Regions from separate parts of the Rhizobium sp. UBA1881 genome, predicted to be linked through region 3. Evidence: predicted binding sites of a transcription regulator. Region 3 holds the regulator's gene; each other region holds the start of a gene.
What was found. Region 3 encodes LexA, which represses DNA repair genes until DNA is damaged. Its sites were predicted from a motif close to TGTTCNNNNTGTGTTCNG; they were not measured.
Positions count from the first base shown of each region.

Region 1: B3605_RS24375 (ImuA family protein) is a predicted target of LexA. The motif match lies at 3,307-3,324, and genes of this name have one in related genera.
Region 2: B3605_RS14925 (ImuA family protein) is a predicted target of LexA. The motif match lies at 1,275-1,292, and genes of this name have one in related genera.

Region 1 covers NZ_DDHH01000194.1:78,559-84,253, reverse strand. The annotation lists gene B3605_RS24385 (error-prone DNA polymerase) at 1-885, opposite strand, end outside; gene B3605_RS24380 (Y-family DNA polymerase) at 882-2,294, opposite strand; gene B3605_RS24375 (ImuA family protein) at 2,335-3,285, opposite strand; gene B3605_RS24370 (metallopeptidase family protein) at 3,449-3,886, shown strand; gene B3605_RS24365 (DUF1737 domain-containing protein) at 3,922-4,128, opposite strand; gene B3605_RS24360 (HpcH/HpaI aldolase/citrate lyase family protein) at 4,140-5,063, opposite strand; gene B3605_RS24355 (hypothetical protein) at 5,176-5,418, shown strand; gene B3605_RS24350 (VOC family protein) at 5,555-5,695, shown strand, end outside.
Region 2 covers NZ_DDHH01000121.1:3,755-9,449, reverse strand. The annotation lists gene B3605_RS14930 (Fic family protein) at 1-818, opposite strand, end outside; gene B3605_RS14925 (ImuA family protein) at 1,362-2,126, shown strand; gene B3605_RS14920 (Y-family DNA polymerase) at 2,047-3,558, shown strand; gene B3605_RS14915 (error-prone DNA polymerase) at 3,555-5,695, shown strand, end outside.
Region 3 covers NZ_DDHH01000094.1:25,678-31,372, forward strand. The annotation lists gene kdsA (3-deoxy-8-phosphooctulonate synthase) at 1-394, opposite strand, end outside; gene B3605_RS11855 (VOC family protein) at 391-1,275, opposite strand; gene lexA (transcriptional repressor LexA) at 1,475-2,200, shown strand; gene B3605_RS11865 (ComEC/Rec2 family competence protein) at 2,181-4,592, opposite strand; gene gltA (citrate synthase) at 4,920-5,695, shown strand, end outside.

The sequences.
Region 1 (5,695 bases), on a different contig from region 3:
GTTCTCATCGGGATAATTGTGCTTCAGTTCGTCCAGGCAAAAGCTCAGCTTGGAGAAGAACTTCTCCGTGTTGGCGATGGCATCGGGATATTCCCTGAAAAGCCGTGCCATCTCTCTTCCATGCTTCAGATAGCGTTCGGCATTCGGCGCCAGCAGAAAGCCGGCTTCTGGGATTGGTACGTGCTCCCTTATCGAGGTGACGATATCCGACAAAGGGCGGCGCGCGGTGTCGTGATAGAGCGGCTGGTTAGAGGCGATGAGGGGGACGCGGTTTCTGGAAGCGAGGATCGAAATCACCGCGAATACGCGCTTGTCGCGACCGTCATAGGTTGATGTCATCGTCATGTAGAGCTTGTCACGGAAGCGGGCGCGGAGACGACCGACGCAGGCTTCGAATGTGTCGCAGCGCAGGGGATCGTCGGCAACCAAAGGATCAGGGATGATCGCCAGCATCATCTGGTCGCCCCATTCCATAAGGTCCTCCTCCACCAAGGTGCAGTTGCCCTTCTCCGCGCGCAGATTGCCGGCGCTCAGCAGGCGGCAGAGATGTGCCCAACCCTTTCGATTTTGAGGGTAGGCCAGAATATCGGGTGTTTCGTCCGAAAAGACCAATCGGGCGCCGGGTTGAAGCCGGACCGGGTCAATGACGTCCTCGGGGTTCTCGCCCTTTTCCAGCAGGCCCTGTTCTTTCCGCTCGAATTTCTTTCGAAGCGCCGTTACCTGGGCGTGCGCCCTGACCACGCCGGCGACCGAATTACGGTCGGCGATGCCGATGCCGCCTAGCCCCAGGACCGCGGCCTGCAGCACCATTTCCTCAGGCTTGGAGGCCCCTTCCAGAAAGGAAAAATTGGTTTTGGCGCCGATCTCGAAGAAAGCCCGCGTCATGCGAATATCCCGTGCATGTACCAGCTCTGCGTTTCGTCCTGGCCGTATAGACCCTTGCGGTAGATCCAGAAGCGGTGGCCCTGATCATCCTCGACGCGGAAATAGTCGCGGGGCTGTGTATCCTTGCCGTCGAGCCACCATTCCATGGCAAGCCGCTCCGGCCCCTCGCTTTTGACGATACGGTGGCGCATGCGGCGCCAGTGAAAATTGGCCGGCGCGCCATCCGGAACCTCGATGGCGAAGGCATCCATCGGCTCCGCCCTTTCCAGGAGACGCGCGGGTCTCTCGCCGCGTGAGGGAGCGGGATTGCCTGGCGGGATCTTCGCGGAGAGGCCATCGATGGCGGGAACCGAAATCACCGCCCTTTCCGGTAGGTGGCTTTCGCGCAGCTGGAAGGTCTGCAGGCAATCTGATCCCAATCGCGCGGAGACGCGATCGACGAAGGCTGCCAGCGAGGCATCCTTCTGCTGATGTCCCTCAAAGTCGCTCTGGGCCGTATCGAAGGCTTCGTGGCGCAGGACATTGAGGCGCAGGATCTCGAATCCATAGCCGGCATCGAGATCGTCATGGACCGCCTGCAGGCGTTCGGTGAAGAGGACGGCGATGCGCCTTGGTTCCCGCAGCGGTCTTGTCGTGCCGGCCGCGATGCGGAAGACCTTGCCGTCGACGCGAAACAGGACGAGTTCGAAAACGCGGCCGCCGACGCCGCGCGCCTCCAGCGAGGGTTTCAGCGCATGGGCGATCTGGTCGGTGACGGCCAGAATCTCCTCTTCCGCAGCGACCGGTTCCATCAAGCGGCGCTCGGCCGAAAGGCTGGCGACGGGCAGGCGCGGCGATATCGGCTCCTCGTCCGTTCCAAGTACCTGGTCAAGCCGCAACAGCACGCTTGCGCCGAAACGGCGGGTCAGCGGCGCGCGCGGGGTTTCCATCAGGTCGCCGATGTATTTCAGGCCCATCTTGGTGAGTGCTGCGACCGTGTCGTCCGAGAGGCGAAGTGCGGCAACCGGAAGGGGAGCAACGACCCGTTCCGTCTCATCCGCGTCGATCACGCCTCCCTGGCCGAAGCGGCTGACCGCCCAGGACAGGCCCGGGGAGGCGGTGATGGCGCCCCGGACGTCGATACCCATTTGAAAGAGCCTGGACAGAATATCCTTGAGGAGCGCCTTTTCGCCGCCGAAGAGATGGGCGCAGCCGGTGATATCGAGAAACAGGCCATCCCTGCCGTCGAGCGCCACCAGCGGCGTATAGCGGTCGCACCAGTCGGCAATGCCTTCGAGAAAGCGCAAGTCGGCGGCCGGATCCTCCTCGATCACCTCGATCGTCGGATGGATGGCGCGGGCTTCGGCGACACCCATGTTCTTTTTCAGGTTGATCGCCTCGGCTGCCTCGTCCAGCGCCGTCAGACGCATGGTGTTGGCGTGGCGGCCGGAGCAGACGATCGGCGGCGTCTCAGGACGATTGCGCAAACGCCAAGCGAGACCCCACTTCTTCCTGGATATGCGATCGGTCGGCAAATGCGGGAAATGCAGTGCCAGAATGCGCTGAGCGTTCGCCTGGAAAGCGAGTGTTGGCTGATGGGCGGACAGGGAAAAACCGGCGGTCATGGGGGTTCCACTCCAGAAGAATGGAGAAGGGAGCCGGGTTTCGGCTCTTCTCCAGGGTGATGCGAAAGATCGGATTGCCGATGCTGCCGCCCAGCATCGAACCATCAGGCAAGGACCGCGCCGCAGATGGCGCGGGTTCGGCAAGAAAGCGGAAGATGGCGCTGCTGGCCTCTTCCTCCGCTGCCTGCCGCAACAGGAAAAGCGGGCGGCGAGACGCCTTTGCCCGCAGGTTGAGACGGCGGCTTTCCGTCAGGCCGAAGGGCCTGGGATTACCGCGAACTTCGAGAATGGTGGCCGGAAAGACGCCGCTTTCGACAGCGGTTTCCGCCAGCCACAGCGCGTCCTCCAGCTTTTTTGGCGCGGCGTGCAGGAAGAGCCGCGGCTTCAGGCCGAAATCGCTGAGGCCAACGGCATAGGGCCGCCCGGCCTCCATCGTCGCCACCGTGTCGGCGATCCAGAGGATCGGCAGGTGCGCGTTCGCCCCCTCCTCTTGCCCATGCTGGAGCATGGCCGCGATCGCCAGAACGAAGCCGCTGCTTGCGCCGGCATTGCGCAACAGCGTCGTGCGGACTTCGGTCAGGCCATCGAGCGGCAGGCCGCCGTCGAGCGCTTCATCCAGAGCGGGGATTCCGAGCGGCAGGCGCAAGGCGTCTTCGCTCTTCGGCTTGTCGAGAACGGTGTCGGCCAAAGCCTGATTTTCCGCCGCCGCCAATGCCGGCACCGGTTTTCCTTCAAGCTTTGCAATGGTTTCGCGGAGCGCAAAAAGCCGCTCGCGCGCCACGGCCGACTGTGCCACGACGTCGCTCCATCTATCGGATGTTCCTATTATGTTCTTATGGATTCCAGAGCTCGACCGAAGAGTCAACAGCCGTTTGATGTGAATTTATTCCTGCCTTTGATTCCGCTCTCGAAAATCAGCTGCAAAGGCTCTATATGGGCGGCAAAGGAAAGGAGCTTTTATGGCTCGCATAGACCAGAGCGACAATTGGCAGGATCGCCACGCTCCGACAATCAGCACGTTCGAGTCCCTGGCGATGGAGGCTTACAGCCACCTGCCGGAAGAATTCCGTGCGCTGACCACCAATCTGACGATCGAGATCGAAGACTTCCCTGATGACGAGGTGTTCGAGGACATGGCGCTGGAAACTCCGTTCGATCTTTTAGGCCTGTTCGAGGGGCGCGGGATTTCCGAGCGCTTCACCATGGAAACGGGCGAACTTCCCAATCGCATCCGGCTCTACCGGCGGCCGATCCTCGATTATTGGGCCGAGAACGACGAAACGCTGGGCGATATCATCACCCACGTGCTGATCCACGAGATCGGCCACCATTTCGGTCTCAGCGACGACGATATGGAGCGGATCGAGGCGAGCGCGGAAGAGGCGGCCGAGCGCTAGGCGCCGGGTCTTCAGGCGCGCCCCGACAGCAAATCTTATTGCTCGGAAAGCTTCATGTCGGGGTGGTAGTCCTTGCCTTCGACATGCTTGACGATCGCCTGGGCGCACATCACCTGGCCGGTCTGCGAGTTGAAGGTCATGGCTGGCGAGCCGTTCAGCGACCAGCCCTTGTTGAGGGCGTCGGTTACGCGGTGGCAGAAGGCGGCGTCGTCCTGGCCGGTCAGAAGGCGGTAGAGCTTCATCACATCGTCTTTCAGTTTGCCGTCTGGCCTTTTGGCTTCTGGCGTTCTGCAATCAGGCGGGCTTTATGAACCAGAGTTTCCGCCTGGACAAGATGCAGCCGCTCGATCATGCGGCCGTCGACATTGATGACGTTGAGGCCATCCGTGGCGGGGTCGGCGAAGGCTTTCATGATCGCCTCAGCTTCGGCGATGGCGGATGCGTCCGGGCCGAAATGCCGGTTGGCGGGTTCGATCTGCGCGGGATGGATCAGCATCTTGCCATCGAAGCCCATGGCGCGTGCCTCGGCGCATTCGGTGTCGAAGCCATCGATATCCTTGAAATCGTTGAAGACGCTGTCGATCGCACAGAGGCCGTAAGCGCGCACGGCCAGGATCACCTGCATCAGCCAGGGCACGAGATACTGCCGGCCGGGCTGCGGCAGTACGCCGGTTTCCTTGCGCAGGTCGTTGAGGCCGACGACGAGGCAATCGAGCCTTGAGCCCGCCGTTCGCCCGGCCTCGGCGATCGCCGCGGCATTGAGGATGCCGCGTGGGGTCTCGATCATTGCCCAGATCCGCAGTTCGTCCGGCGCATCGGCATCCGCGAGAAGATCACTGACCGACATCACGTCCTGCGGTTCGTTGACCTTCGGCAGCAGAACAGCATCCGGCTCCAGCGCGCTCACGAGTTCCATGTCGGCTCGGCCCCAGTTGGTGTCGAGGCCGTTGATGCGGATGATGCGTTCCTTGCCCTCGAGCGGTTTGCCTTGGAGGAAGGCGGCCAGGTTTTCGCGCGCTTCGGCCTTCTTCTCGGGCGCCACGGAATCCTCGAGGTCGAAGATCACCGTATCGCAATCGAGCTGATGGGTCTTTTCAAGCGCGCGAGGATTGATCGCGGGAACGCTCAGCACCGAGCGGCGCAGGTTCATCGAACGGGTGAGGGGAGACTGGCTCATCACGAATGTGTGTCAAGCTTTGTGACTGATGGCAAGACAACAAAAAGCCATGCTTATCTTGCAGAAGACAAGACGAAGGACCACATTCCTTTCCTAGAAAGGTTTCAAACCCATGCAGAATATTCGTTCCGTCTTCCTTTTGCTTGCAGGCATCACCGCATTCGCAGCATTGGCGCTCCTCACCTTTTCGGTGACGCTCGCCGTCGGCGCCATTCTGACGGTGCTGATGGTCGGCCGCGCGCTCTCGCTGAAGATGAAGGCGGCTCCGGTCTGTGCAAGGGCGAAGTCCAAGACGCGCGATGGTCAACCCATGCGCATCTGGAACGACGGTCGCGGCACGATCATCGATCTCTGATCGTCCTATCTGATCGCTTCTGGCGTCCCGAATTTATTTCATTCGGTCTGTCGGCTGGCGTTTTGCTCGCGCGTCCTAGATGCGGCAAGGCTTGTGGCTGCACAAGCATCACGCCCAGGCATCAATGGAGGACTGCATGGAAAGCGAAACGCAAACCGGCCAGATGGCCATGCCGCCGGTCAAGAACGGGCTGCTCCCCTACATCACTGTCGATGGCGCGCTGAAGGCGGCGGAATTCTACGGAAAAGCTTTCGGCGCCGAGCAGGCATTCGTCGTG
Region 2 (5,695 bases), on a different contig from region 3:
TCGAGAAACCATTGAATCCATTTCGTGATGTCGAGGTCCTCGTGGGTTGTTACGGATTGCAGGGCCTCGTAGTACCCGGCACGCGATTTCTCGATAGCTGCGGACATGGAATATAGCCGTTGAGCGCCCCTGCCACTGCGCGCAAGGACCATGTCGGCGATCGCACGGGTTATGCGGCCATTGCCATCGCCGAACGGATGGATGGCGACGAACCACAGATGAGCGATAGCTGCCTTGAGGAGCGGATCCATCTGCTGTGATCCATTGAACCAATCGAGGAAGGCCTCCATCTCGGTCTCCAGGCGCTCGGCCGGCGGTGCGACATAATGCACCTTCTCGTGCCCAAAAGCTCCGGACACGATTTCCATGCGGCCGCCGGAATCGTCACGCCAGTCGCCTACCCGAAGTCGATGTCCCCATTCGTTGCGACCGGTCGGAAATAGGGCGGCATGCCACTGAAAAAGACGTTCCTCTGTTAAAGGTTTGAAACAGTCAATTGTAGCATCGAGCGTTATGTGAACGATCCCCTCAATCGAGCGGCTGGGCGTCACAAAGCCGTCGATATCAATACCAAGTCGTCTTGCCAAAGAGGACCTGACTTGTTGCTCATCCAGCCGTTCCCCCTCGATCGCCGACGATTTTACGACGTCGTCCGTCAGGGCTTGCAGGAACGTTGCTTCACGGGTTCGAAAGCCAAGGCTCTCTACCCGCCCGATAAGGCGGCCTTGGTCAAGGCGCACGTTCGCGAGAGACGTCGTAAACTCGTCTGATTGCCATTCAAAAGCTGGCCAATTTGGAGACTGCCAAATGTATGTCATACTCTATGATTGGAGCTTGATGCGGAGAATAGCAAGCTTATTCTCCGCAAATATGCGGAGTAAAGTCGTGTTATCTCCGCATGACTTAGAGACGAAGCTATATCGAGAGGTTGACGCTCGCATGTTCATGACCGCGAGTGTTTGTCGCCGATCTTTTCCACTTGCGACCACAGCGACCTGATCGCCGCGCCACGTTTTCCAGTAGAATCGGAAAACTTCAGCGCCATGCCGTTGTTCCCAGGCCCCCCCTGAATGTGCGTGGCGGAGGGAAAGTTTAGGAACACTGTGACGATCTCAGCTTTATCCCCGTTATCCAAGCAGATTGTGATTTGAGCGGGCGACAGCGGAAAAAATTCTCAAGGTAGCTAGCTGCCTGATTCCGATAACTATTCGCTGAATTTCCAATCATCAGGATAATATTCCCACCCCTGCGGTTGCTTGACTCTTTGCCGCAGCAGGAACAGAAACAGAACATCCGCATTTTGTCCAGCATGATGCTGGTCCAAAATATCAGCCACACGACCTTGAAGGGAGCCGTGAACGATGACTGCTGCCCGAGCCCAAGGGATGTCGGATGTGATCTCCGACTTGCGTGAGCGGATCGCGACGATGGAAGGCGTGTCGGCCAAAAAGGTCGGCTGTCTTGCCTTCGGCGTTCCCGAGGTTGATGCGATCCTGCCGGGCGGTGGGCTGGCCTACGGCGCATTGCATGAGTTCGCCGGCGGCGGGGCAGGGACTGTCGATGGCGCCGCAGCAGCATTGTGTGTCGCCGGCATTGCCGCGCGAACCAAGGGCCCGATCGTTTGGTGCCTGACCCGGCCCGACCTGTTCTTCCCCGCCCTGGCGCAGGTTGGTCTTCATCCCGACCGGGTGATCTTCGTCGAGTCCGACAAGGAAGAGGACGTGCTTGCCAACATGGAGGAGGGCTTGGCCTTCGGTGGCCTCGGCGCCGTGGTCGGCGAGCTCGTCCGATTGCCGATGGTCAGCTCCAGGCGGCTGCAGCTTGCCGCGGAACGCACGGGCACGATGGCGCTCGCGGTGCGGCGATGGCGACGCCAGACAGAGGCAAACGACTTCGGCCAGCCGACCGCCTCGACGACGCGGTGGCGTGTCAGCGTCATGCCGTCGCAAGACCTTCCGGTGCCTGGTGTCGGCCGGGCGCAGTGGTTTTTGGAATTGATGCGCGTGAAAGCGGGTGAATGTGCTGAGTTTCTCGTAAGGGCATGTGATGACAAGGGTCGTATCGATCTATCTCCCGGATCTGCCGACCGATCGGATCAGACGCGACGATCCGTCCATTCCGGCTGAGCAGGCAATCGCGGTGATCGCCAGGAGCGGTTCGAAACGTTGGGTATCGGCCGTCGATGCGGCTGCGCGCAAAGCCGGCCTGCGCGTTGGCATGCCGGCGGCCAAGGCACAGGCGCTGTTTCGAGGATTGATGCTTGTTGATGCTGAGCCTGATGTCGATGCGGCGGCACTTGAACGGATAACGCTATGGGCACTGACCCAATACTCCCCGATCGTCGCCGTCGACGGTACGGATGGTATCGTGCTCGACACCGAAGGCGCCGATCATCTTCAGGGTGGTGAACTGCCCATGGTCACGAAGATCTCCAACCAGTTCCTGGCGCGCAAGCTGACAGCGCGCGTGGCGATCGCCGACACCTGGGGTGCGGCGCACGCCTGCGCGCGGGCGATCAGCCGCGAGACCGTCATCGTACCTGTTGGCAAGACGGTCGCTGCCGTCGAAAAGCTGCCGATCACGCTGTTGCGCCTGCCGGAGAAGATCCTCGGTGATCTCCGAACACTAGGCTTCCAGACTGTCGGCGAATTGGCCAATACGCCACGCGCGCCGCTGACGCTGCGTTTCGGACCGGAAATCGCCAGGCGCCTCGACCAGATGTTCGGCCGCGTCGCGGAGCCGATCGATCCGATCCGAACGCCGGAGCTGATCGAGGTCACAAGAGCCTTCGCAGAGCCAATCGGGGCTGCCGAGACCATCGACAAATATGTCGGCCGCCTGGTCGTACAGCTGATTGGCGAGCTGCAGAAGCGCGGTCTCGGCGTGCGCCGCGCCGACCTGATCGTCGAGAAGGTCGACGGCAGCAGGCAGGCGATCCGCGCCGGAACGGCCAAGCCCGCCCGTGATGTCGCCTGGCTCACGAAGCTGTTTCGTGACCGGACGGAAAAGATCGAGCCCGGCTTCGGGATCGAGAAATTGACGCTGGTTGCCGTCATGGCTGAACCGCTTGACGACATGCAAAGGGTCTCGTCCCTGGTCGAGGACGAGGTGAGGGATGTCACCCCGCTGATCGACATTTACGGCAATCGCGGACAACGGGTCTATCGTGTGGCGCCGGTTGCCTCCGATGTCCCCGAACGCTCGGTTCAGCGCATTGCCGCCGCATCAGGTCCGTTCGAAGTCGCATGGGTCGGTCATTGGCGCCGGCCAGTCCGCCTTCTGCCGCGCCCGGAATTGATCACGGCAATCGCCCTCATGCCTGATCACCCGCCGGCCTCGATTGTCTGGCGCGGCCGACGGCGAAAGGTCAAGCGTGCCGACGGTCCGGAGCGCATCTTCGGAGAGTGGTGGCAGCGCGACACAGAGATGGAGGCGGTCAGGGACTACTTCGTCATCGAGGATGAAGCCGGCGAACGCCTCTGGGTGTTTCGAGCAGGTGACGGTGTCGATCCTGAGACCGGTGACCATCGCTGGTTCATGCACGGGATATTCGCATGAACTACGCCGAGCTCCAGGTCACGACGCATTTCTCGTTCCTGCGCGGAGCATCGTCGGCCAACGAGCTCTTCACCCGCGCTAGGGACCTGGGCATCGAAGCGATTGGTGTGGTCGATCGCAACAGCTTGGCCGGTATCGTTCGTGCGCTCGAAGCGTCTCGCGCCACGGGCCTGCGACTGGTCGTTGGCTGCCGGCTGGATCTTGGCGATGGCATGTCTGTGCTGGTCTATCCGACCGATCGCGCCGCCTATTCCCGGCTGACGCGGCTGATCACCCTTGGAAAGAGCCGGGGCGGCAAGAACAATTGCATCCTTCATTGGGATGACGTCGTCGCCTATTGCGACGGGATGATCGGCATTCTGGTGCCTGATCTCGCTGACGAGACCTGTGCCCTGCAGTTGCGCAAGCTGGCCGAGATCTTTGGCGATCGTGCCTATGTGTCGCTCTGCCTGCGCCGGCGGCCGAACGACCAGCTGCGCCTCCATGAGATCTCCAACATGGCCGTGCGGTTCAGGGTGAAGACCGTCGTCACCAATGATGTGCTTTTCCATGAACCGGGTCGGCGACAGCTGCAGGATATCGTCACCTGCATCCGTCACAAGACCACGATCGACGACGTCGGCTTCGAGCGCGAGCGCCACGCCGATCGCTATCTGAAACCACCAGAGGAAATGCAGCGGCTGTTTCCGCGTTATCCGGACGCGCTGGCGCGGACGATGGAGATCGTGCGGCGCTGTACGTTCTCGCTGGAGGAGCTGACCTATCAGTATCCCGAGGAAGCAATCGTGCCGGGTAAGGATGCCCAGTCTTCGCTCGAGCACTATGTCTGGGAATGCGTGCCCGATCGTTACCCGGAAGGCCTGCCGCCGGATGTCCTGAAGATCGTGCGCCACGAACTCGACCTCATCCGCACCATGAAATATGCGCCCTACTTCCTGACCGTCTTCTCTATCGTCCGTTACGCCCGCAGTCAGGGGATCTTGTGTCAGGGCCGCGGTTCGGCCGCCAACAGCGCGGTCTGCTATATTCTCGGCATCACCAGCATCGATCCTTCGACCAACGACCTGCTGTTCGAGCGTTTCGTTAGCCAGGAGCGCGACGAGCCGCCTGACATCGATGTGGATTTCGAGCACGAGCGCCGTGAAGAGGTCATTCAATGGATCTACCGGACCTACGGTCGGGAGAAGGCGGCACTTTGTGCTACCGTCACGCGCTACCGCGCCCGCGGCGCCATCCGCGATGTCGGCAAGGCGCTCGGACTGCCTGAAGACGTGATCAAAGCACTTTCGTCAGGCATGTGGTCCTGGTCGGAAGAGGTCTGCGATCGCAATGTCCGCGAACTCAATCTCAATCCGGAGGATCGGCGTCTCGCCATGACCCTGAAACTGGCACAGCAGCTGATGGGCGCGCCGCGCCATCTCGGCCAGCACCCGGGTGGCTTTGTCCTGACCCATGATCGGCTTGACGACCTGGTGCCAATCGAGCCGGCGACGATGAAAGACCGACAGATCATCGAATGGGACAAGGATGATGTCGAGGCGCTGAAGTTCATGAAGGTCGATGTGCTGGCCCTCGGCATGCTCACCTGCATGGCCAAGGCCTTCGAGCTCATTCGCGAGCACAAGGATCAGGATATTGATCTCGCAACGATCCCTCAGGAGGATCCTGCGACCTATGCGATGATCCGCAAGGCAGACACCCTCGGAACGTTTCAGATCGAAAGCCGTGCCCAGATGGCAATGCTGCCTCGACTGAAGCCGCGGACCTTCTATGATCTCGTCGTGCAGGTCGCGATCGTCCGGCCTGGCCCGATCCAGGGTGACATGGTCCATCCCTACCTGCGTCGACGCGAGGGCAAGGAGGCAGTCGAGTACCCGACGCCTGAGCTTGAGGCGGTTCTTGGCAAGACGCTTGGTGTGCCGCTGTTTCAAGAATCTGCGATGCGGGTCGCCATGGTCTGCGCCGGGTTCACCGGCGGCGAGGCAGACCAGCTGCGCAAATCAATGGCGACCTTCAAGTTCACCGGTGGGGTGTCGCGCTTCAAGGACAAGCTCGTGTCCGGCATGGTGAAGAACGGCTACACCCCTGAGTTCGCCGAGAAGACATTCTCGCAGCTGGAAGGCTTCGGATCCTACGG
Region 3 (5,695 bases):
CCAGCAGGTCCGTCTGCCGGCTAAGGAAGGCCGGGATCTGCAGCACATCGACGACAGTGGCGACTTCGGCGCACTGCTCCTCGGTGTGGATGTCGGTCAAGACAGGAAAACCGTATTCCTTCTTGAGATCGGCGAACACCTCAAGCGCCGTTTCAAGCCCGATGCCGCGCTGGGCCGACAGCGACGTGCGGTTGGCCTTATCGAAGGAGGACTTGTAGACAAGGCCGATGCCGAGCTTGTCGCAGAGCTCCTTCAGCGTGCCGGCGATCATGAAGGCATGGTCGCGGCTTTCCATCTGGCAGGGGCCGGCGATCAGCGACAGCTTGCCGGCGTTGGAAAACACCACACGGCCGGCGCCTTCGCCAACGGCCACTTCGGAATTGGTTTCAGTCATTGTTTCTCCTCGAAGGCGAAGAGCGCGCCCTGGCCGGGTGCGGCCTTCACCAGAATTCGATTGTTCTTGCGTGTATAGGTGATCCCGTTAGCAGCCAAATGCGCCTCTGTCACGGCGAGATCAGCAACGGAAAAGACAATCGCCGCGCCGCGCAGGCCGCGATCGGCCTTGGGCTCGGAGAGATCGTAGTAAGCGTTCAAGCCATCCGGCGACAGGATATTGATACGGGCGTTGCCGGCATCGAGGCTGACACCGAATGCCTCCTCGCGGGTCGCCTGCGCATCCGACGCCAACTGCAACAGCGGCGCGAAGGCCCTGGGATCGGAGGAAGAGAGCACGATCGACAGAATGCCCAAGACGCCGTTCGCATGCGTTTCCAACGCCTTGCGGTCGCTGGGCAGTGGGTTGACGCGCTGGCAGGCGAAGAGGAAGAAATCGGGCGCGCGCAGATCGGCCGCGAAAGCCAGGCGGAAAGCGGCGGTCGCCTCGGAACCATCCGGCATCTTCATCTGCCGGGCGAATTGCAGCATCTCGCCGCCGCTCATGCCATCGGCAGTAAAGCGGGCGTGATCGCTATCGGCATCCGGCGTGCCGAAGACGATAGCCGACAAGCCGTCGTCGCCGCAGCGGAAGCGAAAGGCGCGGTCGCGAGCGGTGAAAACGTTGCCGTCGCCGATGGCAGCCTCATAGGTCTCCAGACTGGCGACGCCGAGCGGCTCGAGGTAGGTCTTGTCGGCAAAGAAGACGCAGGCATTCTCGGTGCCGAATGGATGCCGCGCATCGGCGGCGACGGTGAAACCGAGCTTGCCCAGGCGCTCGCGCGCCATCTCGATATTGACGACCGGCAGCACCACGTGGTCCAGAGGATGGGGGTCACGCATCAGCAAATCCTCCCGAAATCGGCAGAGATGTGCGCTGGCTTTCGCCACAATGCAAGAGGCGAGCGCGGTTAAATCGAATGAAGTGCAAAATCGCGACGATTCCGAGCCAAGTTTTACGAAAATTTAGGCACTTGCGGAACACATATGGAACATATAGTGTCCGTTCTGGCTTTGTTTCACGACTCTGGGGTTCATTTCGATGCTGACACGCAAGCAACAAGAACTGCTTCTGTTCATTCATGAGCGGATGAAAGAGTCGGGCGTTCCGCCATCCTTTGACGAAATGAAGGATGCACTCGATCTCGCATCAAAATCCGGCATTCACCGGCTGATCACGGCGCTGGAAGAGCGCGGCTTCATTCGCCGGCTGCCAAACCGGGCGCGCGCGCTCGAGGTCATCAAGTTGCCGGAAGCCTATAATCCGAGCCTGCAGCCGCGACGCGGCTTTTCGCCGAGCGTCATCGAGGGCAGCCTCGGAAAGCCGCAGCCGGTGGCAGCAGCCCCTGCCCCGAAGGCAGCGCCGAGCGCCGACAACGGTAACTCGGCGTCCGTTCCCGTCATGGGCCGGATCGCCGCCGGTGTGCCGATCTCGGCGATCCAGAACAACACCCACGACATCACCGTCCCCGCCGATATGCTCGGCGCCGGCGAGCACTATGCGCTCGAGGTCAAGGGCGACTCGATGATCGAAGCCGGCATTTTCGACGGCGACACCGTCATCATCCGCAACGGCAATACCGCCAACCCCGGCGATATCGTCGTGGCGCTTGTCGACGATGAAGAGGCAACGCTGAAGCGCTTCCGCCGCAAGGGCGCCTCGATCGCGCTTGAGGCCGCCAACCCGGCTTACGAAACGCGCATTTTCGGGCCTGACCGCGTCAAGGTTCAGGGCAAGCTAGTCGGGCTTATTCGCCGATATCACTGAGTGGTGACGAGTTATCGCTGAAGCTGTCGTTGCGCCAGTCATAGGCGCGATGGCGCATCCAGGGACGGCTGAGGCTTGCATAGGCTGTTTTGACGACCGGTGCCCCCTGCTCGTCGATGCGGATTTCGACGGCTCCCGATCGCCTGAGGGTCTCGCCGGTCAACAGCATGGCGCCGGAGCGGCATGTCGCTTGGCGAAGCCGGACGGGCGTGATGACGATATCGGCCACGTCGCAGGCGGGGCCGAGATAGGCGGCGTTTTCGAGCGTCGCGATGAGGTAGCCGCTGTCGAGTGCCGTTACGCACCAGGCCGTCTTGAGGCACTGGAAGCGATTGTCGTTTGTGGAGGCCGCTGCAGCGCGCATCATGGCGCGGGATTCGCGTTGTTGTTTCGGCGTCAGCCTTGGTCGTGGCTCACCTCTTCTCGGAATGGACAAGGCCTCGCCGTCGAGCATATCGGGCGGCTTGTGGTCTTCGATCGCGAGTGCGCGCTGCCATTGCCCGAAGATGAAGTCGGGCGGTCGCTCGCGGTTGCTGGCGAGGCTGTCGCTCTTGACCGATGCCACGAGGCTTCCGTCCTCGGAGACGACAAGCTCTGGCGTGGGGGCGGCCGGGAGCAGGACAACGACGAGGGTTGCGATCGCGGCAACCGTAGCGCCGATCCATCGCAGGCGTGTGCGCATCAGCCCCCATATAAGAAAGCCGAGCACGGCGATCGCGAAGTACCACTCGGGGATCCGCCCGATATCGACACTGCCGCCCCAGCCGGACACCATCTTGGCGATGTCGATCACCAGATCGAGCCCGAAGCCGGCGACGCTCCACAGCGGCGCATCCAGGCCAAATGGCGTTGCCAACATCGCGAGCATTCCGAAGGGCATGACGATGAAGGAGATGACCGGCATGGCGAGCAGGTTAGCCGGAAGGCCATAGCCGCTCAGCCGGTGAAAATGCTCGATCGAAAACAGCGCTGTCGAGAAACCGCCGATCATCGAGGTCAGCGCGATGCCGCCGAAGAAGCGGAACGTGACCATGACCGGCTTAATTGCGGGGTGCGTGAGAAAGACGCTCTCGCGGTGCCTCCTCCTGGTCCAGACGGCAAAGCCTGCGACCAGCGCCAGCGTCGCGGCGTAGGACATCTGGAAGCTTGGGCCCAGCACCTCCGATGGGGACATCAGGATGATCAGCAGCGCCGAGAGCGCAATGTTGCGCAGGCTGATTGAGGGGCGATCGAACAGCACTGCCACCAGCATGATCGCCATCATGATGAAGGCGCGCTCGGCGGAGACGGCGAAGCCCGAGATCATGTAATAGGCCGTCAGCGCCACAAGAGCGCTGCCGGCGGCGAGCTTCTTGGTCGGATAGGCCTGCGCGAAACCGGGGAAGAGGCCGAAGAACAGGCGCAGCCCGACAAAGCAGATACCGGCCGACAGCGCCATGTTGAGGCCCGAGATCGCGACGATGTGTGCGAGGCCAGATTGGCGCAGCGCCTCGGTCGTCTCGTTGGAGATGGCACGTCTCTCGTCGGTGACCAGCGAGGCGGCGAAGGCGCCGGTATCGCCGGGCAGGATGCTGCGGATGCGGTCGCCTATGCTGCTGCGCATACCGTAGAGCCATTCCATGGCTCGATCGGCGGCGGAGAGACTGGCACCGCCCGCCTGCGATGGGACGGGCTGCGGGATGCCGTAGAAGAAGCCGTTGGCACCGATGCCGTCGAAATAGGCAGAGAAGGCGAAATCGTTGAGTTCGGGCAATGCCGGTCCGGCCGGCGGCGTCAGGCGCACGCGACCGGTCAACCAGCCACCGACCCGGACGGGCTCGCCGGCACGCGCGACGAGCGAGACCTGCTGCGGCGGACGCTTGAGGCTCGGCTCGTCCGTGCGCGTTACCCTGACGATATAGCGCCAGCGCCCATTGTCATCTCCCTCGCGCCGTTCCACGCGGCCGGTCACAGTCGTCGTCACCGCTGTATCGAGAACGACGGTATCAGCGCGCCAGGTCTCGAGCTGCGCCGCGAACATGCCGAGGACGACGAGCAGGCCTGATATCGCCACACGGCGTGTTGCGACGCGCGCCGAGCCCGCCAAGACAAAGACGAGACCGAAGAGGATAGCCCAGGCGAGAAGCCGCACGGGCTGGATATCGACAGCAAGGCGGAACCAGGCGATGGCGCCAGCGCCAAGGAAGATGGGCGACGCCAGGAAAAAGCGGCCGTGATCGAATTCCGTGCCGAATGCCTGCCGGGCGGCTGCGGTCTGGCGGTGGATCTGGCGGCTTGCGCGACTCAGAAAACCTGACGTCGACTGCGTCAATGGCGCGCGCGTCATTATGGCACGGGCATTTTGCCCTGTTACGGCCGGCAAATTGGCAATTTGCGCCGCTTCGGGTGGCATCAAAACGACGTGACTGGCATTCAACCCCGGCATGCAACGACACCCGAAAGCCACCCTGAACTGCAATCAGAATGAGGCCAGCGGAACCGAAACGCAACTATAATCGTTTGAATTCAAACGGGAAATAAAACCATCAAAAATGTCAGGTTTATCATTGACTTCCGCTATGCGGAGACGACATCGCTGGAGTGCTTAAAAGTTGATACTGCGATGCACAAAATGGCATCACGGTAACTTGGCATTAGGCGCGCGATCATATAGCTATCGCAGACGACGCTTAACCCTATGGCGCTTTTAAGGCGCCAACCGCCAGTTTGGAGGATCAGAATGACGGATCAAAGCGCAACACTGAAACTCGGTGAGAAAACAGTCGACCTTCCGGTCAAGAGCGGCACGATCGGCCCTGATGTCATCGATATCGGCGCCCTCTACAAGAACACGGCTTCCTTCACGTACGATCCTGGTTTCACCTCGACCGCATCCTGTGAATCGAAAATCACCTATATCGATGGCGACGAGGGCGTTCTGCTCCATCGCGGTTACCCGATCGAGCAGTTGGCCGAACAGGGCGACTTTCTAGAAGTCTGCTACCTGCTTCTCTACGGCGAACTGCCGACGTCTGCGCAGAAGAAGGACTTCGACCATCGCGTGACGCACCACACAATGGTGCACGAGCAGATGAGCCGCTTCTTCACTGGCTTCCGCCGTGACGCGCATCCGATGGCCGTCATGTGTGGCTGCGTCGGCGCTCTGTCGGCCTTCTACCACGACAGCACCGACATCACCGATCCGCACCAGCGCATGGTCGCTTCGCTGCGCATGATCGCCAAGATGCCGACGATCGCCGCCATGGCCTACAAGTACCACATCGGCCAGCCCTTCGTTTACCCGAAGAACGACCTCGACTATGCGTCAAACTTCCTGCGCATGTGCTTTGCCGTTCCTTGCGAGGAATATGTGGTCAATCCGGTGCTTGCCCGCGCCATGGACCGCATCTTCATCCTGCACGCCGACCACGAGCAGAACGCTTCGACGTCCACCGTCCGTCTCGCCGGCTCCTCGGGTGCAAACCCGTTCGCCTGCATCGCGGCCGGCATTGCCTG